One region of the Streptomyces sp. EDA2-14 genome, then DNA from elsewhere that is predicted to be linked to it. Evidence: riboswitches for the same ligand, from Rfam matches in the RefSeq annotation. Region 1 holds a riboswitch; each other region holds the start of a gene.
What was found. Region 1 has a riboswitch for cyclic di-AMP ahead of ACY34M_RS12430 (M23 family metallopeptidase). Riboswitches for the same ligand answer to the same signal wherever they lie in the genome.
Positions count from the first base shown of each region.

Region 1 (9,660 bases):
CGTGCTGTCGGCTGCCTGCTCGTCGGTGTGGCTGACGATGAAGCGGCTGTCGGTCAGGACCAGGACGGTGACATGACGGCGAACCTCGTTCGCATCGAACGTGGTCTCCTGGTGCACCAGATACGACGAGATCGGCTCGCCGCCGACCGCGGCCTCCACGGCCTCGGCCACGAGAGCCGGGTAGTAGCCGCTGCGCTCGATCGCCGTGCGGAGCCCTTGGGTCGTCGTACTGGTCTTGGCCATGGGGTCCATCCTAAGGCCCGAAAAGAGACTGCCGTTGCCCCTGTGGACAACCCTCCGTGGGGGCATGTGACGAGGTGGTTCAGTAGGCGGCGGGCAGGGTGCGCGGGCCGAGGTCGGTGCGGGCGGGCGGGGGCGCGAGCCGGACGGAGGCGCCGAGGACGGTGAGGCCGCGCTCCGCCACGACGACGGGTTCGAGGGCGACCGCGACGACCTCGGGGTGGTCGTCGACCAGGCGCGACACGCGCTGCAACAACTCCTCCAGCGCGGGCGTGTCCACGGGGGCCGCGCCGCGCCAGCCGAACAGGATCGGGGACGTCTTGATCGACCGCACGACCGCCTGCGCGTCCTTGTCGGTCACCGGGATCAGACGGTGCGCCGTGTCGCCCAGCAGTTCGGAGGCGGCTCCGGCGAGCCCGAAGGAGAGCACGGCGCCCGCGGCCGGGTCGATGACGGCCCGCACCACGGTGTCGACTCCGCGCGGCGCCATCGACTGCACGACCGGCCGCAGTTCGGCGGGCTTGCCCAGGCGCTGGGTCAGGTCCTCGTAGGCGCGCCGCAGCTCTCCCTCACCGGACAGGTCGAGGCGTACGCCGCCGAGGTCGGCGCGGTGCCGCAGGTGCGGGGCCGTCGTCTTCAGGGCCACCGGGTAGCCGAGCGAGCGGGCCGCCTCCACGGCCTCGTCCGGCCCCGGCGCGGGCAGCGTGGGGCGTACGTCGATGCCGTAGCGGGCGAGGAGCGCGCGGGCGTCCTCCGGGGCGAGGTCGGCGCCCTTCGGCGTGCTGTCCTTCGCGAGCAGTTCCGCGATCAGCTCGGCGGCCCCCTGCTCGTCGACGGCGTCGTACTCGGGCACCTTGCCGGGCTCGGCCGCGTCGCGCCGCCACTGGGCGTACTTGGCGACCTGGGAGAGCGCGCGGACGGCACGCTCGGCGGCCGGGTAGGCAGGGATGAGGCGCGGGGCGGCGTCCTGCGGGGCCGGGGTGCCTTCGGGGGCGTCGGGCGTCGTGGGGGCGGAGCGCTGCTGCGGGGTGCCCGGCGCGTTGGGCCCCGTGCTGGTCGCGGCGGAGAGCGCTTCCGCGAGGCCACCGAGCTCGACGTGCACGACGAGCACCGGCTTCGTGGGGCCGGTGGCGGCGGCCGCGCTCAGGGCGGCCGCGAGTTCCGCGTCCTCCGAGGGGCCCTCCCCCACGGCCGGTATCGCGGTGACCACGACGGCGTCGGTCTTCTCGTCGGCCAGGGCCTGCTCCAGCGCGGCCCGGAAGTCGGCGGCGGAGGCGGCCGTCGTCAGGTCCAGCGGCGGCTTGGGGCGCAGCCCTTCGGAGAGGCACACGTCGTAGGTGAGGAGGCCGAGCGACTCCGAGTTGCCCAGGATGGCGACGCGCGGCCCCTCGGGCAGCGGCTGGCGGGCCAGCAGAAGTCCGGTGTCCACGAGTTCGGTGATCGTGTCGACCCGGATGACACCCGCCTGGCGCAGCAGCGCGGACACGGTGGCGTACGGGAGACGGGTGGCGCGGACCGCGTGCCCGGTGGGGGCGATGCCGCTGTGCCGGGCGCCCTGCACGACCACGAGGGGCTTGGCGGCGGCGGTGCGGCGGGCGAGGCGGGTGAACTTGCGGGGGTTGCCGATCGATTCGAGGTACATGAGGGCGACATCGGTGTCGGCGTCGTCGTACCAGTACTGAAGGACGTCGTTCCCGGAGACGTCCGCGCGGTTGCCCGCGGAGACGAACGTGGAGACCCCACTGGCCCCGGTGACGCCGCCGCCCCTGCGGTGCAGTCGGGACAGGAGCGCGATGCCGATGGCGCCGGACTGGGCGAACAGGCCGATGCGGCCGGGGCGCGGCATCTCGGGGGCGAGCGAGGCGTTGAGCCGTACCTCCGGAGAGGTGTTGACGATCCCGAAGGCGTTCGGCCCCACGATGCGCATTCCGTAGCTGCGGGCCTGGCGGACCAGGGCGCGCTGGCGCTCACGGCCCTCGTCGCCGCTCTCGGCGTAGCCGGCGGAGACCACGACGAGGCCCTGCACGCCGCGCTCGCCGCATTCGGCGACGACTTCGGGGACGTCGGGGGCGGGCACGGCGACGACGGCCAGGTCGACCGGGGCCGCCGGGTCGATGTCGCGCACGGAGCGGTGGGCGGGTACGCCGTCGATCTCCGTGACGTCGTCCCCGAACGCCTGGTTCACCGCGTACAGGCGTCCGGTGAAGCCGGCGTCCTTCAGGTTGTCCAGAACGCTGCGGCCCACTCCTCCGGCCGCACGCCCCACTCCGATCACGGCGACGGAGCCGGGGGCGAGCAGACGCTGCACCGAGCGGGCCTCGGCGCGCTGCTCGCGCGCGTGCTGCACCGCGAGCGAGGCCTCCGTGGGCTCGATGTCGAACTCCAGGCGGACGACGCCGTCCTCGAAGCTGCGCTTCTGCGTGTATCCGGCATCCCGGAACACCTTGATCATCTTGGTGTTGGCGGGCAGCACCTCGGCGGCGAACCGGCGGATGCCGCGCTCACGGGCGACGGCCGCGATGTGCTCCAGGAGGGTGGAGGCGACCCCGCGCCCCTGGTGGGCGTCCTGCACGAGGAAGGCGACCTCCGCCTCGTCGGCGGGCGCGGTGGCGGGCATCCCGTGCGCGTTGATCCTGTCGTAGCGCACCGTGGCGATGAACTCGCCGCCCACCGTCGCCGCGAGGCCGACCCGGTCCACGTAGTCGTGATGGGTGAAGCGGTGCACGTCCTTGGCGGACAGGCGGGGGTAGGGCGCGAAGAAGCGGTAGTACTTCGACTCGTCCGAGACCTGCTCGTAGAAGCTGGTCAGGTGCTCGGCGTCCGCCGTGGTGATGGGCCTGATCCGCGCGGTGCCGCCGTCGCGCAGCACTACGTCGGCCTCCCAGTGGGCGGGATACGCATGCCGGTCCGACGGGATCTCCATGTCGCAAGAGTAGGGCCGGGCACCGACAACCGTCGGCCGGTCGTACGGGTCGCGGCCCGCGCGGACGGAAGGCACCCTATGGAGGACCGAAGGGCCGTGCCGACGAGGACCCGGGTCCGCGTTACGCACGCCTCCCGGTATGGAACACTGGTCTAGACAACCGTGAGACACCTGAAGGGCAGCATCACATGGCTGAGCGCCGCGTCAACGTCGGCTGGGCCGAGGGCCTCCACGCCCGCCCCGCCTCCATCTTCGTCCGCGCGGCCACGGCGGCCGGCGTTCCCGTGACGATCGCCAAGGCCGACGGCAACCCCGTCAACGCCGCCTCCATGCTGGCCGTGCTGGGCCTCGGCGCCCAGGGTGGCGAGGAGATCGTGCTGGCCTCCGACGCCGAGGGCGCGGACGCCGCGCTCGACCGTCTGGCGAAGCTGGTCGCCGAGGGTCTCGAGGAGCTCCCCGAGACCGTCTGACACAAAGACAAAAGCAGTACTGAAAAGCCGCGCGCCCCCTTTCGGGGCGTGCGGCTTTTTAGTTCCGCTCACGCGATGCGAATTCCAAAGAATCGGGCAGCAGAAATTGATTCGCACCAAATTCAGGGTTCTCGAATCGCCCGAACAGCTCGACTTCAAGCCGCTCCATGAATAGCGCACTTCTTTGTATACGGCGCCGTTGTTAAACCTGGTGCCCCACCGTGTTGACTGCATGTTGCGAAGTCCTCACACGCTCGCCCGCGCGGGGGACGCGCAGCCGATGCGCGGCCGTCGCGCGCTCCGTGTGCAGCGCGGCCAGGGCGCGGGCGCGCTCCGCGTCGCCGCGCGCCACGGCGTCGACGATGGCTCCGTGCTCGGCCCAGGACTCGGCGGGCTGGGCCGGGCTCTCCACGGTGTACATCCAGGCGATCTTGTGCCGGAGCTGGGTGAGCAGGGCGATCAGACCGGGGCTTGCGGAGGCCTGGGCGAGCGTCTCGTGGAACCAGCCGCCCAGGGAGCGAAGGTCCTCGTTCTGCCCCCGCCTGGAGCGCTCCTGACCCAGCCTGACCAGGCCGCGCAGGACCTTGAGATGGGCTTCGGTGCGGCGCTGCGCGGCGCGGGCGGCGCCCATGGGTTCGAGCAGCATGCGGATCTCCAGGAGGTCGGCCGCCTCCCGCTCGGTGGGTTCGGCCACGCACGCGCCCGCGTGCCTGCGCGTGACGACGAAGCCCTCCGCCTCCAGGGTGCGCAGCGCCTCGCGGACGGGCACGCGCGAGACCCCGTAGCGACGCGCGAGCAGCTCCTCGGTGAGCCTGCCGCCGCGCTCGTAGACCCCGGCGACGATGTCGTCACGGATCGCCGTGCATACCGAGTGCGCGGGAATGCGCATGAGTCGACCTCCGCCTTGATCCCCGCGAAAAGCGGTCGATTGACGCCCGTGCAAGCGCGAATGACACGCGGCCGGAGCACTTGTCCAATGACTCTATTCCACCGACCCCGAATTTCCGACGCGGGAGCGGAATCCGGGGTTATTTTTTGGACAACGCAGACCCGCGCACGCGAAAGCCCCGGCTCGGGTGAGCCGGGGCTTTCGACGCGTGTGCGTGTGCCGGGTGGGTCAGACGTTCACACCGTGCTGGCGCAGGTACGCGACGGGGTCGATGTCCGAGCCGTAGTCCGGGCTGGTGCGGGCCTCGAAGTGGAGGTGCGGGCCCGTGACGTTGCCGGTGGCGCCGGAGAGGCCGATCTGCTGGCCGGGGGTGACGTCCTGGCCGACGGAGACGCCGATCGACGACATGTGACCGTACTGGGTGTACGTACCGTCGTTCATCTTGATCACGACGTTGTTGCCGTACGCGCCGCCCCAGCCGGCCTCGACGACGGTGCCCCTGCCGACCGCGTGCACCGAGGTGCCGCTGGAGGCGTGGAAGTCGATGCCGGTGTGGCTGCCGGAGGACCACAGGCCGCTGCTGGACTGGTAGGCGGTGGAGACGTACGAGCCGGATATCGGCGACACGAAGCTGTTCAGGCGCTTGCGCTCGGCCTCACGGGCGGCGCGCTCCTTGGCCTCGCGCTCCTTCTTGGCCTTCTCGGCGGCCCGCTTCTTGGCCTCCGCCTCGGCCTTGCGCTTGGCCTCCTCGGCCTTCTTCTTGGCCTCGGCCTCGGCCTTCGCCTTGGCGGCGGCCTTCTGCTGCGCGGAGGCCTGCGCGTCGATCTGCTCCGCGAGGGAGTCGCCGATGGCCACGGCCTGCGTGAGGCCGTCGTGCGGGGCGACCGCGGTGTCGGCGGCGAGGGCGGGGGCGGCGAGACCGCCCACCACGCCCGTCGTGGTGATGGCGGCGACGCCCGCGACCTGAGCGGTGGTACGCGTCAGGCGGCTGGGACGGCGGTGCTTCCCGGTGGCACGGGTGAACCCCATGAAGTGGCTGGTCCTTTCCTTCCTTCTCGCCTACCGGGTTAGCTGACGGGTTCGGAGCAGGAAGGTCTCCTACGGGCCCCCTCCCCTCGCGGGAAGAGCGCCCGATTCACCCCAGGGACTTCGGTGGGTCCCCGGCTCCCCTGGCTCGCACCATGGGGACTCGGCGATGACTGTCCGGTGTCGCGGGCGCGACGTACGTCTGGCGGACAGCCGGAGGGAACGCTAAGCGGGGCGTCTTGGGATCGACAAACAGAACCCGTGTTTTGTAGTGCACGCCACAGGGCGGACAGGCAACCTCTATGCCAATTCGGACATTTGCGAGCGTGTAGTGATTGAAGATGATCGTGACCGACGCCACGAAGCCCCGGCAGCCGCTACCGGCGCCGGGGCTTCGTACGTGCCGCGGGTGACGGACTCAGCCCGCGACCACCGTGACCTCGCCGATCCCGAGGGCCTTGACCGGCTCCTCGATCTGCGCGGCGTCGCCCACCAGGATCGTCACCAGACGGTCCGCGGGGAACGCGCTCACGACGGCGGCAGTGGCCTCCACGGTGCCCGTGGCGGCGAGCTGCCGGTAGACCTGCGCCTGGAAGTCGTCCGGCAGGTGCTGCTCCACCTGGTCGGCGAGGGTGCTCGCGACGGCCGCGGCGGTCTCGAACTTCAGCGGGGCCACGCCCACCAGGTTCTGCACGGCGGTGTCCCGCTCGGCGTCCGTGAGCCCCTCGGCCGCCAGCGTGCGCAGGACCTTCCACAGGTCGTCGAGCGCCGGCCCGGTGTTCGGCGTGTCGACCGAGCCGCTGATGGCGAGCATCGCCGCGCCGCTGCCGTCGGGCGCGGAGCGAAGCACCTGGGCGAAGGAGCGCACACCATAGGTGTAGCCCTTCTCCTCGCGCAGGACGCGGTCCAGACGCGACGTCAGGGTGCCGCCCAGGCAGTACGTGCCGAGGACCTGCGCGGCCCACACGCGGTCGTGCTTGTCCGGTCCGATCCGACCGATGAGCAGCTGCGTCTGCACGGCGCCCGGACGGTCCACGATGACCACGCGGCCGGTGTCGTCGGCGACGACGGGCGGCACGGGGCGCGGCTCGGCGGTTCCGCCGGTCCAGGCGCCGAGCGTGTCGGCGAGGAGGGCGTCCAGGTCGATGCCCGTCAGGTCGCCCACGACGACGGCCGTGGCGGTGGCGGGGCGCACGTGCCGGTCGTAGAAGGCACGCACGGCCGCCGCGTCGATGGCCGAGACGGTCTCCTCGGTGCCCTGGCGCGGGCGCGACACGCGCGCGTCGGCCGGGAAGAGCTGCTTGGAGAGCTCCTTGGCGGCGCGCCGGGCCGGGTTGGCGCTCTCGTGCGGGATCTCGTCCAGGCGGTTGCGCACCAGGCGCTCGATCTCGCTGTCGTCGAAGGCCGGGGCGCGCAGGGCGTCGGCCAGGAGGGCGAGGCCCTTGGCGAGGCGGGAGGCCGGTACTTCGAGGGAGGCGCGGACACCGGGGTGGTCGGCGTGCGCGTCCATCGTGGCGCCGCAGCGCTCCAGTTCGGCGGCGAACTCCTCGGCGGAGTGCTTGTCGGTGCCCTCGTTGAAGGCCCGCGCCATGATCGTGGAGACGCCGTCGAGGCCCTTGGGTTCGGCGTCCAGCGGCGCGTCCAGGTGCACCTCCACGGCGACGACCTGCTGACCGGGCCGGTGGCAGCGCAGCACCGTCAGGCCGTTGGGGAGCGCGCCGCGCTCCGGGGCCGGGAACGCCCAGGGCTTGGGCTCGCCGGCCTGCGGGCGGGGGTGGAACTCCATGCTCGCGAGCTGCTCGGTCACTGGCCCGCCTCCTCGGTGATCTCGGCGGTCTCGGTGTCGGCGGGGGCGGTCGGCTCGTACACGAGGACCGCGCGGTTGTCGGGGCGCAGGCGGGCCTTGGCGACCTCCTGGACCTCCTCGGCGGTCACGTCCAGGACGCGCCCCACGGCGGTCAGGGCGAGCTGCGGGTCGCCGAACAGGACGGCGTAGCGGCACAGCTCGTCGGCGCGCCCCGCGACCGTGCCCAAGCGGTCCAGCCACTCGCGCTCCAGCTGGGCCTGCGCGCGCTCCATCTCCTCGGGGCTCGGGCCCTCCTCGGCGAACCGGGCGAGCTCCTCGTCCACGGCGGCCTCGATGACCGGCACCTCGACGTCCCCGGAGGTCTTCACGTCCAGCCAGCCCAGGGAGGGCGCTCCGGCGAGGCGCAGCAGGCCGAAACCGGCCGCCACGGCGGTGCGGTCGCGTCGTACGAGGCGGTTGTACAGGCGCGAGGACTCGCCGCCGCCCAGGACGGTGAGGGCGAGGTCGGCGGCGTCGCACGCGCGCGTGCCGTCGTGCGGGAGGCGGTAGGCCGACATCAGGGCGCGCGCCGGCACCTCCTCCTCGACGACCTCGCGCTGCTGCTCGCCGATGACCTCCGGCAGGGCGCCGTCGCGCGGGGCGGGCTTGCCGTCGTGGCCGACGATGGTGCCGAAGTACTTCTCGACCCAGGCCAGCGTCTGCTCGGGGTCGATGTCGCCGACGATCGACAGGACCGCGTTGTTGGGCGCGTAGTAGGTGCGGAAGAAGTTCCGCGCGTCCTCGAGGGTGGCCGCGTCCAGATCGGCCATGGAGCCGATGGGCGTGTGGTGGTACGGGTGGCCCTCGGGGTACATGAGGGCGGTCAGCTTCTCGAACGCCGTGCCGTACGGGACGTTGTCGTACCGCTGGCGCCGCTCGTTCTTCACGACGTCCCGCTGGTTCTCCATCGACTCGTCGTCGAGAGCCGTGAGGAGTGAGCCCATGCGGTCGGCCTCCAGCCACAGCGCGAGCTCCAGCTGGTGGGCGGGCATGGTCTCGAAGTAGTTGGTGCGCTCGAAGCTCGTCGTACCGTTGAGCGAGCCGCCCGCGCCCTGGACGAACTCGAAGTGTCCGTTGCCGTGCACCTGCTTCGAACCCTGGAACATCAGGTGCTCGAAAAGGTGAGCCAGGCCCGTACGGCCCTTGACCTCGTGGCGCGAGCCGACGTCGTACCAGAGGCAGACCGCCGCGACCGGGGTCAGATGATCCTCGGAGAGCACCACGCGCAGGCCGTTGGCCAGCCGGTGCTCGGTCGCTGTCAGGCCGCCGGAGCCGGCCTCGGCGGTGGCCGTGTGACCCATGGGCATGTACGTCCCTTCGATCGCGGTACAACGCGAATACGCGGTGAGCTACGGACTGCGGCAGGTAGGTCCTGGAACACTGAACTGCTGCGAGTGCTGCCACTGTATGCAAGCGTGCTGGCACCTGGCGAAGTTCCCACCGGGGCTACGCCGTGAGCGAGCGCTCGGCCCTCCCGGGACCGCGCGACACCCTGTACTGACGGGCCGCGAGCAGCGTTGTCAGTGCGGCGGTCCACAATGGTCCGCGACAGTTCCCGTTCATGTACCCGTTCTTGTAGGTGAAGGAGCCGCAGCCGCGATGGCCCGCCGCAGCACGAAGACCCCGCCGCCCGACGACTTCGAGGAGAAGATCCTCGACGTCGACGTGGTCGACGAAATGCAGGGCTCCTACCTGGAGTACGCGTACTCGGTCATCTACTCACGCGCCCTGCCCGACGCCCGCGACGGGATGAAGCCCGTCCACCGTCGGATCGTCTACCAGATGAACGAGATGGGCCTTCGCCCCGAGCGCGGCTACGTGAAGTGCGCCCGCGTCGTCGGCGAGGTCATGGGTAAGTTGCACCCCCATGGCGACTCGTCGATCTACGACGCGCTGGTCCGCCTCGCCCAGCCGTTCTCCATGCGCGTCCCGATGGTGGACGGGCACGGGAACTTCGGTTCCCTCGGCAATGACGACCGCCCGGCCGCCATGCGTTACACCGAGTGCCGCATGGACCCGGCCGCGAGCCTGATGACGGAGTCGATCGACGAGAACACGGTCGACTTCGCGCCCAACTACGACGGCCAGGAGCAGGAGCCGCTCGTCCTCCCGGCGGCCTACCCGAACCTGCTGGTGAACGGCGCGTCGGGCATCGCGGTCGGCATGGCGACCAACATGGCGCCGCACAACCTGGGCGAAGTGATCGCCGCCGCGCGGCACTTGATCAAGCACCCGGGCGCCGATCTCGACACGCTCATGAAGTACG
Region 1 covers NZ_JBUEGE010000003.1:598,669-608,328, forward strand. Annotated here, with positions in the region: gene ACY34M_RS12410 (DUF5998 family protein) at 1-252, opposite strand, end outside; gene ACY34M_RS12415 (bifunctional acetate--CoA ligase family protein/GNAT family N-acetyltransferase) at 323-3,163, opposite strand; gene ACY34M_RS12420 (HPr family phosphocarrier protein) at 3,352-3,633, shown strand; gene ACY34M_RS12425 (GntR family transcriptional regulator) at 3,836-4,522, opposite strand; gene ACY34M_RS12430 (M23 family metallopeptidase) at 4,751-5,551, opposite strand; cyclic di-AMP (ydaO/yuaA leader) riboswitch at 5,565-5,727, opposite strand; gene ACY34M_RS12435 (M16 family metallopeptidase) at 5,967-7,334, opposite strand; gene ACY34M_RS12440 (M16 family metallopeptidase) at 7,352-8,695, opposite strand; gene ACY34M_RS12445 (DNA gyrase/topoisomerase IV subunit A) at 8,994-9,660, shown strand, end outside.

Region 2 (9,660 bases), on a different contig from region 1:
CGCGGAGGGCGACGGGACGACCCCGCGGGCGGCCGCGCACGCCATCGTCGCCGACCGCCTTCCGATCCTCGCGGAGAGGTTCGGGTGGTACAGGTGACGACGTCAACGAACCTGGAGGCGCTGTACGACCCGGCGTCCGTCGCGGTCGTCGGCGCGTCCGCCAACCCGGAGAAGTGGGGCTACTGGCTCGCGACGGGCGCCCTGACCGGCCGCTCCCGCCGTGCGGTGCATCTGGTCAACCACAAGGGCGGCCGGCTCCAGGGCGAACCGTTCCGCCCCGCCCTGTCCGCACTCGCCGCGCCGCCCGAGCACGTGGTGGTCGCGGTCCCGCCCCGCCAGGTGCGCCCGGTGGTCCAGGAGGGTCTGGCGGCGGGCGCCCGCTGCTTCACGGTGATCACGTCGGGCGCCGCCGAGGAACGCTCCCTCGCGGACCTGGTCACCTCGCACGGCGCCCGGCTGCTCGGCCCCAACTGCATGGGCATCGTCGACACGACGAGCCAACTCCGGCTCAGCTGGGGCGACTTCCCGGCCGGTGGCCTCGGCCTCGTCTCGCAGAGCGGCAACCTCGCCCTGGAGATCGGCCGCCACCTCCAGCGCGCGGGCGCGGGCTTCTCGCGCTTCGTCTCGCTCGGCAACCAATGCGACATCGACGCCGCCGACGCGCTCGAGTCCCTGATCGCCCACGAGCCGACGAGGGCGATCGCGGCGTACGTGGAGGACTTCCGGGACGGCCGCCGCCTCGCGGACGTCCTGGCGGCCGCGCACGCCGCGGGAAAGCCGGTCCTGCTCCTGACGGTGGGCCGCAGCGCGGCGTCGGGCCGCGCGGCCGCCTCCCACACCGGCGCCCTGGTCAGCCCGCACGCCACGGTCGCCGCCGTCTGCCGCGACGCGGGCGCCCTCCTCCTGGACTCGGCGGGCGAACTCGTCGACACCGCACTCCACTTGATGTCCCCCACCCTCCCTCTCGTACGTTCCCGCCCCACGCCTCCCCGCCACGAAACCACCCCCGCCCCACACCCCACCCAACCCAGCGCCACCCCCACCCCACCGCACCGGATCGCCGTGATCGGGGACAGCGGCGGGCAGGGCGCGCTGGCCGCCGACTCGTTCGCCGCCCACGGCTTCGACGTGCCCCCGCTCTCCCCGGCCACCGTCGAGGCGCTCACCACGCACCTGCCGTCCGGCGCGGGCCGGGCCAACCCGGTCGACCTGGCCGGGGCGGGCGAGCGGGACCTGGCCGCCTACGCGCGTGTGGCGGCCACCCTGCTGGACAGCGGCGACGCGGACACGGTCGTGCTCACCGGCTACTTCGGCGACTACGCGAGCGCGAACCCCGCCCAGGCGGGGCGCGAGTGCGAGATCGCGCATGCGCTGGCCGATGCCGCGGGCGCAGCGGGCCGGGCCCTGGTCGTGCACACGATGGCCCGCGACACCCCGGCCCTCGCCGTCCTCAGGGAGCGCGGCGTCCCGGTCCATGAGCGGGTCGAGCACGCGGCGTCGGCCGTCGCGGGCGCCGTGCGCCTTGCCGCCGCCGCGCCGTGCCTGCCGCAGGGGCGGGGCGGTCCCCCGGCGGCGTACGAGGTCGAGGACGGCGGCTACGAGCGGGTGCGGGAGCTTCTCGCGTCCTACGGAGTCGCGTTCCCCACCGCCGAGTTCGTGGCGGACGCGGACGCGGCCGTGGAGGCGGCCCACCGCACGGGCTATCCCCTGGTGCTCAAGGCGATGGGGCTCGCCCACAAGACCGAGGCCGGTGGCGTGGCGCTGCACATCGCGGACGAGGCCGCCCTGCGGACCGCCTTCGCGCGGATGCGGGAGGCAACGGGGGCCGAGCGGTATGCGGTCGAGGCGATGGCCACGCCTCCGTACGCGCGCGAACTCATCGTCGGTGTGCGGAGGGACGCGGCGTTCGGGCCGGTCGTCATGGTCGGGGCCGGCGGTGTCACCGCCGAGTTGCACGCCGACACGGCACTGGCCCTGGCACCGCTCACCCCGGCACGCGCGCGTGCCCTACTGCTCGGGCTGCGGCACGCACCGCTCCTGACCGGGTGGCGCGGCGCACCGGCCGTCCATCTGGAAGCGGCGGTCGCCGCGGTGTGCGCGGTGGCGCAGGCCGCGGCGGACCACCCGGAACTGTCCGATCTGGAGGTCAATCCGCTGTTGGTGCACCCCGGCGGCGCGATCGCGCTGGACGCGCACGCGGTCCGGTCCTCGTAAGGCCGGGTGCGCGAGCGGGTCGACTGTCAGACCTGCCTGCCATGCTCCGGGCATGGAGATGAGCCTGCAGTTGACGATCGACTGTGCCGATCCGCAGAGCATGGTGGCCTTCTGGTCGGAGGCGCTGGGCTACGTGCCCGAGCCTCCGCCGGAGGGCCACTCCACATGGCGTGCCCACTGGGCGGCGATGGGGGTTCCCGAGGAGGAGTTGCCCGCCGGCGCCGGGGACATACCGGAGTCGATCGTCGATCCCGCGGGGCGTGGACCGCGGGTGTGGTTCCAGCAGGTTCCCGAGCCGAAGGCCGCCAAGAACCGCTGGCACTTCGACCTGAAGGTCGGCGGCGGCCGCGACGTCCCGCTGGACGTCCGCACACAGCGGGTCAAGGCCACGGTGGACCGGCTGGTCGGGGCCGGTGCCACCGTGCTGCGGATCAAGGACGAGCCCGGCACGGGGTTCTACGCCGCCGCCATGCGGGATCCTGAGGGCAATGAGTTCGACGTGGTGTGAGGACGGCCTACCCGGTCCCGCCGGCACGCGCCCGCCGCCGCGCGGGCGCCCCGCACGCGTAGAACACCAAGCCGATCACGACGAACAGCAGCAGCGGCAGCGCCTGGCTGAGCGTGTACGGCAGGCGCTGGCCCGCGAAGGACTCGGGCAAGGAGTCCGCCGGGTCGCCCGCCGTGCCGAACCAGCCCACCCCGAACCCGGGCCAGATCAGCACGACCACGGTGAACGCCACGAAGCCGGTGGCGAGCGCCGTCACGATCCAGGCGCCCACCCGGCCGCCCGGCACGGCGTAAGGGCGTTCCTGGTCGGGGTACTTGCGGCGCAGCACCGCGAGGCTGGGGAACGTGATGACGTAGGAGATGAACGTCGTGCTGATGGTCAGGCCGAGGCCCGCCGCGAAGTACTTCTCGCCGTCGCCGCCGGTGAGGTTGAGGGCGACGACGAACAGGATCGAACCGAGCACCGCGGACAGGATGTTCACCCGCACCGGAGTGCCGTGCTTCTCGGAGATGCGGCCCAGCCAGGCCGGGCCCGCGCCGTCCGCGCACGCCACGGCCTGCGCGCGGTGGGCGCCCATCGCCCAGGTCACACCAGAGGTGAGCAGGCCGATGATGAGGCCCGCGGCGGCGACTCCACCGAACACGGAGCCGAGCCCGGTGAGCGTCACCGTGCCGTCGGCCGCGATGGAGCCGCCGTAGACGGTGAAGACGGCCTTGCAGGCGTCGATGAAGCCGCCCAGGCTGCCGATCTCCTGGCTGGGCAGGACGAACAGGATGCCGAGGATGGGGCCTCCGTACAGGAGCACGGCGGCGAGGCCGGAGCGCAGGATCGACAGCGGGATGTCGCGGCGCGGGTTCTTCATCTCCTCGGCGGCGGAGCTGGGCAGTTCGAAGCCCACGTAGTTGAAGATGAGCACCGGGACGAGGGCCACGAAGCCCGCGTAGGTGGGCGTGAACTCGCCCGCCGGAAGGGCGTGCACGCCGTGTTCGGCGGCGTAGACGACGACGGAGACGAGGAAGAAGCCGAGCAGCACGACGCGCGCGACGGCGCCCGCGATGGGCACCCACTTGCCGATGCGCACGGACTGTACGACGGCGAGCGCACCGCCCCAGATGAAGACGAATCCGGCGACGTACTTCCACACGCCCGGCAGCGGCGTGAAGAACTCCTCCCAGGTGGTCAGCGCGATGATGCACAGGCTTCCGCCGACCCAGACCGGGTTGGAGATCCAGTACAGGAGCTGGTTGACGCCCGCGACGAGCCGCCCGAAGGCGAGGCGCGTCCACACGTAGGGGCCGCCCTGGACGGGAAAGGCGGAGCCGAGTTCGGCGACGAGCAGTCCGTAGGGGAGGAAGAAGACGACGGCCAGGATGACCATCCAGGTCAGTCCCTGCGGGCCCTGGGCCGCGACGGAGCCGATGGTGTCCAGGCCGACGAGCGTGCAGATGAGGAAGAACAGCACGTCCAGCCGGCGCAGATCCTTGCGCAGCCGTGAGCGCTGCTCGCCCCACCCTTCGGAGAGGTCGGGCTCGTCCCCGGTGGGCGGGGTCGGCGAGAGGGATGGCGCTTGGGTCACGATTGCTCCTGGCGAGGACGGCACGAAAACAACAGAGACAGCACTGACATCGACCGCGAGGCCTGCTGGGGCCGCGCTTACCCCCTGCCGACCTACTTATTGACTGAATAGACAGTCAGTAGTGGAACGTGACGCGACTGTGACCCGTGCGACGGGAAGCCGTCAAGAGGTGTGCGCCGGAACGAATCGGGCCACGGGAACAACTAGGCTTGCGGCGTGACCAGAGTCCGGTTGAGCGTGCCCGAGCGGCGCGAAGAGCTGCTGCGAGCCGCCATCGAGCAGATCGAGGTGCGCGGGGTCGCCGCCGTGCGCATCGCCGACGTGGCATCGGCGCTCGGCGTGAGCAACGCGCTGGTGCTGTACCACTTCTCGACGAAGGAGAAGCTCGTCGCGGCCGCGTTCGCGCACGCGGCCGAGGGCGACCTGGCGCATCTGCGCAAGCTGCTCGGCCGCCGCACGACGGCCCTGAAGCGGCTGCGCGCCGCGGTGCGCTGGTACGCGCCGACGGGGCAGGCCAAGGGCTGGCGGCTGTGGATCGAGGGCTGGGCCGCGGCGCTGCGCGAGCCCGCGCTGCGGGAGGTCACGCGGGACCTCGACCGGCAGTGGAAGGCGGCGCTCGCGGAGGTGATCGCCGAGGGCGTGGCGGCCGGCGAGTTCGGCTGCCCGGACCCGATGGGGGCGGCGCTGCGGCTGACGGCGCTGCTGGACGGGCTCGCCGTGCAGATGACGGCGTACGAGGGCGAGCGGGGCACGGTGTCGCGCACCCGCATGCAGGAGTGGGTGGACGAGGCACTCGCCCGCGAACTGGGCCTGGATCGGGCGGAGTTGACGGGGGCGGGGCGCTGACGGGAGACCGTCAGCGCCGCCGTACCGCCGCGAGGAAAGGCGTCAGGACGCGGACTGCAGGTGCGCCTTGACGGTGTGCGGGTCGACGAAGCCCTTGGCCTGCACGCGGTCGCCGGAGGACTCGCCGCGCAGCCGGCGCCCGATCCAGGGCACCAGGAACTCGCGGGCCCAGTGGATGTCGTCGCGCCGCACCTCGAACGTGCCGCGCGGCGGCAGCATCGGCCACGCCTGCTCGGGGTCGGCCGGCACCTCGATGCCGAGCGCCTGCCCTGCGCGCAGCGCCACCCGCGTGTGCCCCTCGGGCGAGAGGTGCAGGCGGTCCTCGTCCCAGGCCCGGCGGTCCTGGATGGACTTCAGGGACCACAGGTCGAGCATCGCGCAGCCGTACCGGTCGGCGATGGCCCGCACGTGCATGTTGTAGGTGGCGATCTTGCCGCGCAGGTGCTTGAGCACCGCCACGTCACGGGTGTCGAAGCCGGTGGCCAGCATCACGGTCCCGGCCGAGTCGGCGAGGGTGGCGACGGCCTTCTCGAAGCGCTCGGCCACGTCGTCCGGGTCGGTGCCGGGGCGGATGATGTCGTTGCCGCCGGCGACCAGGGTCACGAGGTCGGGGGCGAGCTCGACCGCCTTGGGCACCTGGTCGGCGACGATCTGGTCGAGGAGCTTGCCCCGCACGGCCAGGTTCGCGTACTGGAAGGTGTCCTCGGGCACGCGGTCGTCCAGGAGGACGGCGAGCCGGTCGGCCCAGCCCGCGAAGTTCCCGTCGGGGCCGGGGTCGCCGACGCCCTCGGTGAAGCTGTCGCCGACGGCCGCGTAGGACCGGATCGTGCCGTTGAGTGATTCCGTGAGTGCTCTCGATTCGTGTGCCACCCACGTATTTTCGCTCGCGAAAAGTGACCTACGCCATCGTAGGTAGGGGTTGACGCGTGGTGAGATACCCCACTCGCGATCCGGGGAATAAGTGCGCGCACGCGATTCGGCGCCCGGAGGGAATTCCCTCCGGGCGCCGAACGGAGCGGGCCGACGAGCCGCTACGACAGGTCTCAGGCGGTGACGCCGTGCTCGCTCAGGTAGGCGATCGGGTCGATGTCCGAGCCGTAGTCCGCGGTCGTGCGGACCTCGAAGTGCAGGTGCGGTCCGGTCACGTTGCCGGTCGCGCCGGACTTGGCGATCTCCTGGCCGGCCGTCACGGTCTGGCCCTGGGAGACGCCGATCGAGGACAGGTGGCCGTACTGGGAGAAGTGGCCGTCGGCGTGCTTGACGACGACCTCGTTGCCGTACGCGCCACCGGAGCCGGTCGACACGACGGTGCCGTCGGCGATCGACTTCACGGAGGTTCCGGTGGAGACCGAGAAGTCGGCGCCGGTGTGGCTGCCGCTGGACCACATGGAGCCGGAGTTGCCGTAGCCGTGACCCTGGGCGCCGTCGACCGGCGCCACGTAGTCGCCGGAGGCGGTGGTCTTGGCCTCGGCCTGCGTGGCGGTGGCCTTGCCCTCGGAGTCGGCCTGAGCCTCGCCGCCGAGGGTGAGCTTCATGCCGATCTCGATGCGGTCCGCGTCGGAGCCGACGACGCCCTTGTTGTCCTCGTACAGCTTCTTCCAGCCGCCGTCGACGTCCTGCGCCTTGGCGATCTTCGAGAGCGTGTCACCGGACTTCACGGTGTACGTGGTGGTGTCGGCGGTGGCGCCGGAGGTCGCGGCCGAGGCACTGCCGGCCCCCATGAGCGGGAGCGCGATCGCGGCCCCGCCCGCGGTGGCGACGGCGGCGACGCGGGCGATGCGGCGGGAGGTCGAAAGACGGTGCTTTCCCTTGGCGGGCATGGGTGTTTCCTCTCCGTCGCCTACGAGGTGAGCTGTCGGGTTCGGGCTGGAGATGCCCGGCCTCGCCCGCGGTGCGGACTCGGCTTCACCCCTAGCCGCTTCGGGAAATCCCTCCACGGCGTCGTGCGTGTGGGTCCCCCGCTCCTGCCGTGACGGGTTGTCGAAAGGGAATCCGGGCGGCGGCAGGACTAGGCGTTCCGACCGGAGTGATTGGTGACCGTAGGCGAACCGCAATGTCGACGACAACTGCCGAATTCACTTGCGGTCGCAATTCCTTGGGTTTCCGGGGCTTCCCTGTGTCACCCTGCGTCGACATTCTCCGCTTTACCAACGCCATACCTTCGGGAATTACTGGGGAGGCAATCCGGGCCGACTGCCACGCAGCGTCACGAACATGAGGCCGGTCACGCACACGCCCACAAGCCCCTCCGATCCGGGCACAGTTGCTACATATCCGGGCGAATCGGACAGATGGTTGCCTCTGGAACCGATGTCGTATCGTCAGGAGCGCGCCCGCCGGCGACTCAACGCCGGTGCACCGATTGGGAGGAGCCCCTGTGACGCAGCACGCACCGTCCACCGAGCCCGAGCTGACCGGAGTGCGCAACTTCCGCGACGTGGGCGGCCTGCCCACCGTGGACGGCCGACGCGTGCGCCAGGGCGTGCTCTTCCGCAGCGGCCACCTCGCCCACGCCACGGCCGAGGACGCGACCTTCCTGTCCTCCCTCGGCCTGCACACGGTCTTCGACTTCCGCAACGCGGCCGACCGGAAGCTGGAGGGCCCGGACGTCGACCTCCCCGGCGTGCGCAATCTGAACCTGCCGCTCAACGACCCGGCCGACGGCGCCGAGTTCTGGGCCATGGTCCGCGACGGCGACATCCAGCAGCTGCGCACGATCCTGTCGGAGGGACGCGCGGCGGAGCGGCTCGTCGAGTCCTACCGGACCATGATCAAGGAGCGCACCGGCGAGCACAGCCGCATCCTGCACTCGCTCGCCGAGGACAGCCTGCCCGCACTGATGCACTGCGCGGCGGGCAAGGACCGGGCGGGCCTGTCGATCGCGGTGACGCTGCTCGCGGTGGGCGTGGAGCGCGACGCCATCGAGGCGGACTACCTCAAGTCGAACGAGAAGCACCGCCGCTACAAGGTGCACCGCACCGCCGCGTCGAAGGACGCCTACTCCGACGAGGTCATGGAGCTGCTCAGCCCGCTCTTCGACGCCCGCGTCGAGTACCTGAACGCGGGCCTGGAGACCATCGAGGAGCAGTGGGGCAGCACGGACCGCTACCTCGAAGAGGGCCTGAAGGTGACGTCCGCGACGCGCGAGCGGCTGCGCGAGCGCCTGCTGGACTGAGCGCCGCTCCCGCCGGGCAGCCGCGTCAGCGGCTGCCGCCCAGCGTGAACAGCAGATAGATGAACGCGGCCAGAGCGTGCCCCGCGAAGACGTACACGAGGACCCGCACCAGGATGCCGCGCGGCAGCTTGTCCTCGATGTCGCGGCGGTCGGGGCGCGCGGTCGGCCCGGTGGTGTCACCCATGGCGGTTCTCCTTTACCGGTCCCGATGCCGGGCCGAGGCACAGCGCGGCCGTCGGGCTCTGCAGCAGGGTGTGGACGAAGAGGAAGTCGACGCCGCCCTGGTCGACGGCGGCGATCCGGTGCGGGGTGAGCGAGTCGAAGTGCGAGCTGTCCCCCGGATCGAGCCGGTAGGACGTGTCCCCGAGCCGCAGCCGGAGCCGCCCCGACAGCACGTACAGCCACTCCTCGCCGGGGTGCACGCGCACGACGTCGCCCTGCGAGCCGTACGGCGCGTGGACCCGCAGCGCCTGCATGCCCCGGCCGTGCGAGCCGGCCTGCTGGTACGTCCAGCCGCCGGCCTCGGTGGGCTCCAGGGTGCCGCCGCGGACGACCGCGTCCCGGTCGGCGGGGGCCTCGCCGAGCAGCTCGGAGACCGTCGTACCGTAGATGCGGGCGAGGGAGAGCAGCATCGGCAGCGAGGGCTGGCGCTGTCCGGTCTCCAGGCGGGAGAGGTGCGCCGGGGACAGACCGGCGGATGCGGCGGCGGCCTCCAGGGTGAGGGCGGCGCGGCGGCGCAGTTCGCGGAGCTGGGGCGCGACGGCGGGCAGTTCCGGGGATTCCGGGACCACCGCACCGTCCGCCTCGTCCGGTGGGACGGCAGGGCTCATACCGTCGATTGAGCCAGAGCCCTGCCCGAGCGGCAAATTTATTGCCTCAGAGGCAAAAGACCCGATCGGTGAAGGTCAGCGGTTCGCCACCGCCTGCTTGATCAGTGTCTTGCCGAAGTCCCACATCAGTCCTCCCCCGCTGTGCGCGTCGTCCATGACCGCGGTGAACGCCGCGACGAACCGCTCGACGTCGGCCTCGTCCACCACGAGTGGCGGGATCAGCTTGATGACTTCGAGGTGGTCGCCGGAGACCTGGGTGAGGATCCGGTGCTTCTGGAGCAGCGGCACCACGACCATCTGCGCGAACAGGCCCTTGCGCGCGGCCTGCAGCATGGTCCAGCGGCTGCGCAGCTTCAGCGACGTGGGCCGCCCGAACTCGATGCCGATCATCAGGCCGCGCCCGCGCACGTCGCTCAACAGCTCGTAGCGGTCGATGAGTTCGGTGAGCCGGGACTTCAGCAACTCGCCCATGGCCCGCGCGCCCGCGACGGTCTCTTCCTCCTCCATGACC
Region 2 covers NZ_JBUEGE010000006.1:224,668-234,327, forward strand. Annotated here, with positions in the region: gene ACY34M_RS18800 (Glu/Leu/Phe/Val dehydrogenase dimerization domain-containing protein) at 1-97, shown strand, start outside; gene ACY34M_RS18805 (acetate--CoA ligase family protein) at 94-2,214, shown strand; gene ACY34M_RS18810 (VOC family protein) at 2,267-2,722, shown strand; gene ACY34M_RS18815 (APC family permease) at 2,730-4,298, opposite strand; gene ACY34M_RS18820 (TetR/AcrR family transcriptional regulator) at 4,515-5,144, shown strand; gene ACY34M_RS18825 (SGNH/GDSL hydrolase family protein) at 5,187-6,014, opposite strand; gene ACY34M_RS18830 (M23 family metallopeptidase) at 6,188-6,964, opposite strand; cyclic di-AMP (ydaO/yuaA leader) riboswitch at 6,967-7,137, opposite strand; gene ACY34M_RS18835 (tyrosine-protein phosphatase) at 7,522-8,319, shown strand; gene ACY34M_RS18840 (DUF6126 family protein) at 8,345-8,503, opposite strand; gene ACY34M_RS18845 (helix-turn-helix domain-containing protein) at 8,496-9,149, opposite strand; gene ACY34M_RS18850 (aspartate aminotransferase family protein) at 9,225-9,660, opposite strand, start outside.
Region 2: linked by a shared signal. The riboswitch ahead of ACY34M_RS18830 (M23 family metallopeptidase) and the one ahead of ACY34M_RS12430 (M23 family metallopeptidase) in region 1 are both predicted to bind cyclic di-AMP.

Region 3 (9,660 bases), on a different contig from region 1:
GCCTGGATCCTGACGAGGTGGCGCGGCTCGACGGCCTCACGGCGGCGGTGGAGGAGCCGGAGGGCTCTGCGCCCGGCGCCGGGGGGTACTGGGCGGAGGCGTTTCAGCGCCTCGCCGGCACGCTTCGGCTGCGCCGGGCCATGCGCGACGAGTTGGCCCCGCCGTGACCGGGCGCAGGCCCGCGGCACCGGGGCCGCCTTGCCGCCCGGGGCGAGATGAATCAAGCCCCGCGGCGATTGAGGCGCGGGGGCCGGGGCGGAGCCCCGCGGGCCCGGCCCCGGTGCGGGCGTACGGACGGAACCGGTCAGCCGCCGGAGGCAGCGGGCTGGCGGACGTTGGCCCGGACCCAGTCGACGATGGAGGCCGTCGTGGCGCCCGGGGTGAAGATCTCCGCCACCCCCTTCTCCTTCAGCGGCGCGATGTCCCCCTCGGGGATGATGCCGCCGCCGAAGACCTTGATGTCCGCGGCGTCGCGCTCCGCGAGGAGCTCGATGACACGCGCGAAGAGCGTGTTGTGCGCGCCGGAGAGGATGGACAGGCCGATCGCGTCGGCATCCTCCTGGATGGCGGTGTCCACGACCTGCTCGGGCGTCTGGTGCAGGCCGGTGTAGATGACCTCCATACCCGCGTCGCGCAGCGCCCGCGCGATCACTTTGGCCCCACGATCGTGGCCGTCGAGTCCCGGCTTCGCGACGACCACGCGGATCGGCCCGGCTGCCACACCCATCACTGCCTCCCTGAAACGACTGCTCAAGCAAAAGTTGAAGCGACTGTTCAAAAGACTGATGCCCGAAGTGAACGAACGTTATCGACAGCATCCCGCAAGCCGCCGTTTCACGGTGCGGACCGAGGGGGAAATCACACGTGGGACATATTCGCTGCGCGCCGCGACTGCCACAGGCGGGGACTGACCGCCACATCCGGGACAGGCGCGAGGGAGCCGCTTCGGGGTCGCCGCGTCACCGACCGCTTCGGTCGGCTCTCATGAGCGCACACGGGGGACGGAGGCATCCTCCCGTGTGCCGACGGGAGGTTGACCGATGAAGGTCACGAGGACCCTGCCCTTTCGCCCTTTCTGCCAATTGCTCCCCGCGAGCCTGGCCGGACTCTCCATCGCACTGCTGAAGGCGACCGCACTTGAGCTGGCGATCCTCGCGGGCCATCTGCTGCTCTACCCCTCGGGCATCCTCCCCGAGCGAAGGCACCCCCTGGCACTGCCCCACCACCACCCCTCACCCCCACCACCCCCGCACGACTTCGACACCGCGACAGAGGGAGTGGAAGAAGGGGACTGGGCCGAGGAAGCGGGGAGAACTGGCGAAGGAGCCGTCGACGCGCCGCGGCTGCCCGCTCCCGCCAAGCCCCCGGTCCTGCTCCTGCACGGGTTCATCGACAACCGCTCCGTCTTCGTCCTGCTGCGCCGCTCCCTCGCACAGCACGGCAGGCAGCACGTCGAATCGCTCAACTACTCCCCCCTCACCTGCGACATCCGGGCCGCGGCCGCCCTGCTCGGCCGGCACGTGGAGGAGCTGTGCGAGCGGACGGGCCAGGACCGGATCGACGTCGTGGGGCACAGCCTCGGCGGCCTGATAGCCCGCTACTACGTGCAGCGTCTCGGCGGGGACCGGCGGGTGCGCACGCTCGTCACGCTCGGCACCCCGCACGGCGGCACGCGCGTGGCGCCGCTCGCCGACGCCCACCCGATCGTCCGGCAGATGCGGCCCGGGTCGTCCGTCGTCGAGGAGCTGAAGCGGCCGGCGACGGGCTGTCGTACGCGCTTCGTGAGCTTCTGGAGCGATCTCGACCAGCTGATGCTGCCGCTCGAGACGGCCTGCGTGGACCACGCGGACCTGTTCGTGCAGAACGTGCGGGTCACGGGCATCGGCCACCTCGCGCTGCCGGTGCACCCGGCCATCGCGACCGGCATCCGTCAGGCCCTCGACGCCGAGCACACGGAGGGAACGCACGCCACCGACCAGACCGGCGGCGGCCTGACCGTGGCCTGACGGCGGTCGGATCCCGCGATCCGCACCCACGATCCGTGCCCATGCCCCCGGCCAAACCCCGGCAGGCCACCGTTTTCGTCGAACGAGTCTCGAACTCAGGGCCAAGGAACGGTCCACAGTCCACCCAAAGGCGGCTGATTGCCCGTTTCTCCGGGGCAGGAAACCTGACGAAGATTGTCGTGCCCTCGTACCGGCGGGTACAGTCACCGCACTGCTCTGGCAGCCCCTGTTGTCGAGGCGAAAGAGAAGTTGGTGAACGACCGCACCCCGTCGGGGACCACGCCGTACGCGGCGTACGACGGTTACTCAGCGACCAGCTTCGCAACCGATCCGCTCTTCGGTGACATGGCGGACGCCCCCTACGAACCGGGTTCCCACGCGACCGGTCAGTGGCCCACGGACCCCCAGCAGCAGTACACCGCCCCCTACGCGTCCGCGTACTACGACACCGGCTCCTACGACACCGGTACGTATGACACCGGTACCTACGGCGTCGGTTCCTTCGGTACGGGTTCCTACGACACGACCGGCGCCTGGGCGACCGGCGGGTACGAGCAGGTCGCCGACATCCCGGCGCAGCAGCCCCGGACGATGGCCGAGCAGCATGCCACGGGCCAGTGGGACACCTCGGCGTACGAGGCGCAGACGTTCACGGCCCAGCACCCCGACACGCAGAGCTTCGAGGCCCCGTCCTTCGCGACGCAGACCTTCGAGACGCCGGCGTTCGAGACCCAGACCTTCGAGACACAGTCCTTCGAGACCGGGGCATTTGAGACCGGGGCGTTCGAGACCCAGTCCTTCGAGACGCAGAGCCTGGAGTTCCAGGGTTTCGAGGCGCAGCACTTCGAGGCGCAGGGCTTCGACACACAGACCTTCAGCGCCCACGACACGCACGACACACAGGGCTTCACCCACACGATCCAGGCCCCGGTCTTCGGTACGACCGCCTACGACACGGGCGCGTACGACGCCACGCAGTGGAACGCCGCCGACGCCGTCGACGCCGTGGAGCACGAGCCCGCTCCCGAGGCCGAGCCCCCCGCGGCGGACCACGCGCACGGCCCCGTCCTCGACCTCGACGCCGCCCCCGAATCCGAGCCCGAGCCGGCTCCCGGGGCCGTATCCGCCGCCGGGACCCCGCAGCCCACGAGCCGCCGGGCCACGAAGAACGGCTCCCGCGGTCGCGCCGCCCGCCGCAGGCCCGCCAAGCGGTCCGCGCTCGTCACCGTCGTCGTGCCGTCGGTCTGTGCGGTCGGCGTCGCCGGGATCGCCGCGGCGAGCGTCGGTGCAAGCGGCGGGGACGACGACAAGGAGACGCAGGCCGCGGCCGCTCCGGACGCGCAGGCCGTGAAGCCGTCCGTCGCCAACAACAAGCTGGACACGCAGCTGAAGGACCTGTCCGCCGACGCGGGCGACTTCGCCGACCGGGCGAGCCGCACGCAGGAGCGGATCGACCTCAAGGCGAAGCAGGAGGCGGCGCGGAAGCAGGCCGCCGAGGAGGCCGCGCGCAAGGAGGCGATGCGGCCCAAGTTCGTACTGCCGGTGAAGCAGCACGGGCTGAGCGCCTTCTTCGGGCAGGCCGGCGTCAACTGGATGTCCCAGCACTCCGGCATCGACTTCCCCGTCTCGTACGGGACCCCGGTGATGGCCGCGACGGACGGCACCGTGAAGACGCAGTGGAACAGCGCGTACGGGAACATGGCCATAGTCACCGCCAAGGACGGCACGGAGACCTGGTACTGCCACCTGTCCTCGCACACCGTGATGAGCGGTCCGGTGAAGGCCGGTGACGTGATCGCGCGGTCCGGCAACTCCGGCAACTCGACCGGCCCGCACCTGCACTTCGAGGTGCGGCCGGGCGGCGGCGCGGCGATCGACCCGCTGCCCTGGCTGCGCAGCCACGGCCTCAATCCCAACTGAGACCCCGGCTGAGCCGCTCCACCCCCGTGGAACCCGTGGAACCGTGGAGCGGCCACAGCCTCCGCAGAACGGCTACAGCTTCTCGACCGGCGCGTACCGCAGCAGCAGACGCTTCGGCTTCGGGTCGCCGAAGTCGATCGTGGCCTCCGCCTTGTCGCCCGAGCCCGACACGCCCACGACCGTGCCGAGACCGAACTGGTCGTGCGTGACGCGGTCGCCGACGCCGAGGGCCACCACCGGCTTGTCGCCCGCGCGGCGCGTGGCGAAGGCCGGCGTCGAGCCCGTGCGGGAGCGCGAGGACGACAGGGACGCCGCGATGCCGCCACCGATGCTCTTGGTCGAGGCCGCCGGCGTCGAAGGACCGGTGCGCTTCCAGTCCAGGTGGGTGGCCGGGATCTCCTCAAGGAAGCGGGAGGGCGGGTTGTACGAGGGCTGGCCCCAGGCGCTGCGCATGGAGGCGCGCGTCAGGTAGAGGCGCTGGCGGGCGCGGGTGATGCCCACGTACGCGAGGCGCCGCTCCTCCTCCAGCTCCTTGGTCTGGCCGAGGGAGCGCATGTGCGGGAAGACGCCGTCCTCCAGGCCGGTCAGGAAGACGACCGGGAACTCCAGGCCCTTGGCCGTGTGCAGGGTCATCAGGGTGATGACCCCGTCGCTGTTCTCCTCGTCGTCCGGGATCTGGTCGGAGTCGGCAACGAGGGCGACGCGCTCCAGGAAGTCGGAGAGGCCTCCGCCGCCCGTCTCGGAGTCGCCCCCCTCTCCCGAAGCGGACTCCTGCTCGAACTCCAGGGCCACCGCGGCGAGTTCCTGAAGGTTCTCGATGCGGGTCTCGTCCTGCGGGTCGGTGGAGGCCTGCAGTTCGGCGAGGTATCCGGTGCGCTCCAGGACGGCCTCCAGGACCGTGGCCGGGCCCGCGCCGGACTCCACGATCGTGTGCAGGTCCTCCATCAGCGTGTTGAACCGCTTCACGGCGTTCGCCGAGCGGGCCGCCATCCCGTACGCCTCGTCGACGCGGCGCAGCGCCTGCGGGAAGGAGATCTTCTCTCGCTGGGAGAGGGCGTCGATCATCGCCTCGGCGCGGTCGCCGATGCCGCGCTTGGGGACATTGAGGATGCGGCGCAGCGGCACCGAGTCCTCGGGGTTGGAGAGCACGCGCAGGTAGGCCAGGACGTCCCTGACCTCCTTGCGCTCGTAGAAGCGGACGCCGCCGACGACCTTGTAGGGCAGTCCGGTGCGGATGAAGATCTCTTCGAAGACACGGGACTGCGCGTTGGTCCGGTAGAAGACCGCGACGTCGCCCGCCAGCGCGTCGCCCGCGTCGGTGAGCCGGTCGATCTCGTCGGCGATGAACTGGGCCTCGTCGTGCTCGGTGTCCGCGACGTAGCCGGTGATCTGGGCGCCGGGGCCCTCGTTGGTCCACAGGTTCTTGGGGCGGCGCGACTCGTTGCGCTCGATGACCGCGTTGGCCGCGCTCAGGATCGTCTGCGTGGAGCGGTAGTTCTGCTCCAGCAGGATCGTCTTCGCGTTGGAGTAGTCGTCCTCGAAGTCGAGGATGTTGCGGATCGTGGCGCCGCGGAACGCGTAGATCGACTGGTCCGCGTCACCCACGACGCACAGCTCGGCCGGGTCGGCGCCCTCGCCCTCGGTGGGGCCGACCAGCTCGCGCACGAGCGCGTACTGCGCGTGGTTCGTGTCCTGGTACTCGTCGACGAGGACGTGGCGGAAGCGGCGGCGGTAGTGCTCGGCGATGTCCGGGAACGCCCGCAGCATGTTCACCGTCATCATGATCAGGTCGTCGAAGTCCAGCGCGTTCGCCTCGCGCAGGCGCGCCTGGTACATCGCGTAGGCCTGGGCGAGGGTCTTCTCGAAGCCGTCGGCCGCGGTCGCCGCGAAGTCCTCCTCGTCGATCAGCTCGTTCTTGAGGTTGCTGATCTTGGCGGTGAAGGACTTCGGCGGGAACTTCTTCGGGTCCAGGTCGAGGTCGCGGCAGACGAGGGCCATCAGGCGCTTGCTGTCGGCGGCGTCGTAGATCGAGAAGGAGGACGTGAAGCCGAGCTTCTTCGACTCGCGGCGCAGTATCCGGACGCAGGCGCTGTGGAACGTGGACACCCACATCGCGCCCGCCCGCGGGCCCACGAGGTCCTCGACGCGCTCCTTCATCTCGCCCGCGGCCTTGTTCGTGAACGTGATCGCGAGGATCTGGCCGGGGTGCACACCGCGCTCGGCGAGCAGGTACGCGATGCGGTGCGTGAGGACGCGGGTCTTGCCGGATCCGGCGCCCGCGACGATGAGCAGCGGGGTGCCGCCGTGCACGACGGCCGCCTGCTGGTTCTCGTTCAGCCCCTCGAGGAGGGAGGCCGCGTTGAGGACCGGGCGCGGGGCGCCGTCCCGGTAGTGCGCGTCCCGGCCCACGGGCGCGCCGAGCTGCCCGCCGAACAAGTCGTCCGGCATCGGCTCCGGGGCCCCGTCGTCGTACTCGGGGTCCGGGGGCGGCGGCGGGGGCTCCTCCGCACCGTTCTTCTGGAGGCCGGTCAGGAAGCTGTCGTCAAAGAGGCTGCTCATCGCTCTACGAGTCTAGGCCGCCCCACTGACAACCCGTGGCTGCCTTCGGAACTCCAAGTTCCCGCCAGAGGGCAGATCACGAAAATGTATCGGGCATTTCGAACATCAACCTTCACAGCAGCCACACGAGTTGGCTACGGTGCAGCCGGGCAGCCCGTCCCCCCGCCCGCGAATGTCGCGGCGAACGGGAAGCCCCCGCCGAGTCCCGTACGCCGCGAGGCAGGGAACCGGGGACCCAACCGACCTTGGGGTGAATCGGTCAGCCGACCGTAGGGCAGCCTTCCGCGCACCACGCCCGAACCCGACAGCTAACTCGGTAGGCGGACGACGGAAGGAGTCGCCTGCCTTGGCGTCGCACCGCAAGTCCCGCAGTCGGTCCCGGATGACCGGCGGCCTTCGTACGACCCCCGCGGTCGGGATCACCACCGCCGCCCTCACCTCCGTGGCGCTGCTCTCGCAGTCGGCTCAGGCCGCGCCCGCGCAGCCGGCGAAGCCGAGCCTCGAAGAGGTCCAGAAGAAGGTCGACACCCTGTACCGCCAGGCCGAGGTCGCCACCCAGAAGTACAACGGGGCCAAGGAACAGACGGACTCCAAGAAGCAGCAGGTCGACAAGCTCCTCGACGATGTCGCGCAGCGCACCGAGGACATGAACACGGCCCGCCAGAAGCTCGGCAGGTACGCCGCCGAGCAGTACCGCTCGGGCGCGGTCAGCGACACCGCGACGATGTTCCTCGCGGACAATCCGGAGGACTACTTCTCGCAGCGCCAGCTGATGAGCCGGCTGACCGACGAGCAGAAGAAGTCGGTCGACGACTATCAGGCGCAGGCGCGCGAGACGGCGGAGAAGCGCAACGAGGCGCAGTCGAGCCTCAAGGACCTCACCGCGTCGCAGACCGAGCTGAGGTCGACGAAGGAGACCGTGCAGACGAAGCTCTCCGACGCGCGCAAGCTGCTGTCCAAGCTGACCGCCGAGGAGAAGGCGCGGCTCGCCGCGATCCAGAAGGCGAAGGAGGAGGCGGCCCGCAAGAAGGCCGCCGAGCTGGCCGCCAAGCAGAAGGCGGCGGAGGCGGCGAAGGAGCGGGCGGCCGAGAAGGCGCGCCAGCAGGAGCAGGCGTCCGGTTCCTCCTCCGGTTCGTCGTCCGGCTCCTCCTCCGGTTCCTCGGACGCCTCGTACGCGGCGAAGGCCGCGCAGGCCCTCGCCTTCGCCAAGGCGCAGGAGGGCAAGCCGTACGTGTGGGGCGCCACGGGCCCGGACTCGTACGACTGCTCGGGCCTGACGCAGGCGGCGTGGAAGTCCGCGGGGATCTCGCTGCCCCGGACGACCTGGGACCAGGTCGAGATCGGCAAGACGGTGCCGCTCTCCGACATCCAACCCGGTGACCTGGTGTTCTTCTACGACGACATCAGCCACGTGGGCCTCTACCTCGGCGACGGCATGATGGTTCACGCGCCGAAGCCGGGCGCGGTCGTGCGCGAGGAGTCGATCTACTACGACGGCACGTCGTCGATCCACAGCGTGGTGCGGCCGGCCTGACGTACGTACACGAAAGGGCCCGGCAGGTCGCTCCTGCCGGGCCCTCTTGCGTGCGTACGGTCGCGGTCGCTCAGGTCCAGAGCACCGCGATGAAGATGTTGACCACGGTCAGCGCGCCGACCGTGATGAAGAGACCCTTCTCCGCCTTCTCCTCGTCCCGCTTCACGTAGACGATCCCGAGGATCACGATCAGGAGCGCGAGCTTCACACCGATCTTGATGTTGTTCACGGTGGAGCCGTCCGCCTGGTTGAGCCCCACCAGGGCGACGCCGGTCACCAGCATGGTCAGGGCACCGTGCAGCATCGCCTTGTTGAAGCGGGCCGTGCCGTCCTTCATCGCCGACATCTGCGTGAGGAAGCCGCCGAGCAGCGAGGCGATGCCGATGATGTGCAGGCCGACGAAGAGGTGGATGAGTACGTCCATGATTCCGGAGCCTAACGGGACGCCCCCGAACCACGACGGGCACCCCTTTGCGCCCTTGTTGCCCCTCTTTCAGTCACTCTCCATCGCCCCCCGTAACAAACAGGCCAGTTACGAACATTCCGTCACCAACCCGTTACGCCGAGGTTTAGCGTCCTTGCTCAGGTGACCGGCTCCCCACCGCCGTCCCGGCCAGGGACGGCAGTCGGACACCACCGCCGAGAAAGGTCCGGCGGCGTCCCGCTTCCCCTGTGCGGGCCGCCGCCGGACGCACGCCAGGGGCCGTACGACCCGGACGGCCGCGACGATGGAGGACCACGTGCCGGCAGCGCACCGCAAGCCCCGACCGCGTTCGTTCAGCGGCGGCACAGCCCGCACCGCGGCCACCCTCGCGCTCGCCTCCGCGGCCTCCGCCACCGCCCTCGCCGGCGGGACGGCGCACGCGGATCCCGAGGCGAGCCCCGCCCGGGTGAGGGCGCAGGTCGACAAGCTGTACCGGGAGGCGGAGGTCGCCACCCAGAAGTACAACGGGGCGAAGGAGAAGGCGGACGGGGCGCAGAAGAAGGTGGACGCCCTCCAGGACGAGGCGTCCCGGCGCACCGACGCCCTCAACTCCGAGCGCGAGAAGCTGGGTTCGGTGGCCGCGTCCCAGTACCGCACGGGAGGCGTGGACCCGTCGGTCCAGCTGCTCCTCTCCTCCACGCCCGACGCGTACCTCGACAAGGCGGCGCTCACCGAGCGGATCGGCTCCCGGCAGGCCGCCGCGGTCACCCGCGTACGGGGCGAGCTCCGCGAGATCGACCAGCTGCGCGCCGACGCCAAGGACACGCTCGCCGAATTCCGCGCCAAGAAGGCGGAGCTGGAGCGCAACAAGAAGGAGGTGAAACGAAAACTCGCGGAGGCCCGCCGCCTCCTCGACCGCCTCACCCCCGACGAGCGCAGCCTCGACACGGCGAGCGACGGCCACGCCTCCCGCTCGGCCCCGCGCGGCGACCTCGCCCAGGCGCCCAACGGCCGCGCCAAGGCCGCCATCTCCTTCGCCTACGGCGCACTGGGCAGCCCCTACGTATGGGGCGCCACCGGGCCCTCCGCCTTCGACTGCTCGGGCCTCACGCAGGCCGCGTACAAGGCGGCCGGTGTCTCGATCCCCCGCACGACGTACAGCCAGATCGACGCGGGGCAGCGGATCCCGAAGTCCCAGCTGCAACCCGGTGACCTGG
Region 3 covers NZ_JBUEGE010000002.1:513,317-522,976, reverse strand. Annotated here, with positions in the region: gene ACY34M_RS08750 (DUF5691 domain-containing protein) at 1-167, shown strand, start outside; gene ACY34M_RS08745 (cobalamin B12-binding domain-containing protein) at 305-727, opposite strand; gene ACY34M_RS08740 (lipase family alpha/beta hydrolase) at 1,041-2,006, shown strand; gene ACY34M_RS08735 (M23 family metallopeptidase) at 2,259-3,926, shown strand; gene pcrA (DNA helicase PcrA) at 3,999-6,485, opposite strand; cyclic di-AMP (ydaO/yuaA leader) riboswitch at 6,672-6,823, shown strand; gene ACY34M_RS08725 (C40 family peptidase) at 6,832-8,019, shown strand; gene ACY34M_RS08720 (hypothetical protein) at 8,090-8,443, opposite strand; gene ACY34M_RS08715 (C40 family peptidase) at 8,748-9,660, shown strand, end outside.
Region 3: linked by a shared signal. The riboswitch ahead of ACY34M_RS08725 (C40 family peptidase) and the one ahead of ACY34M_RS12430 (M23 family metallopeptidase) in region 1 are both predicted to bind cyclic di-AMP.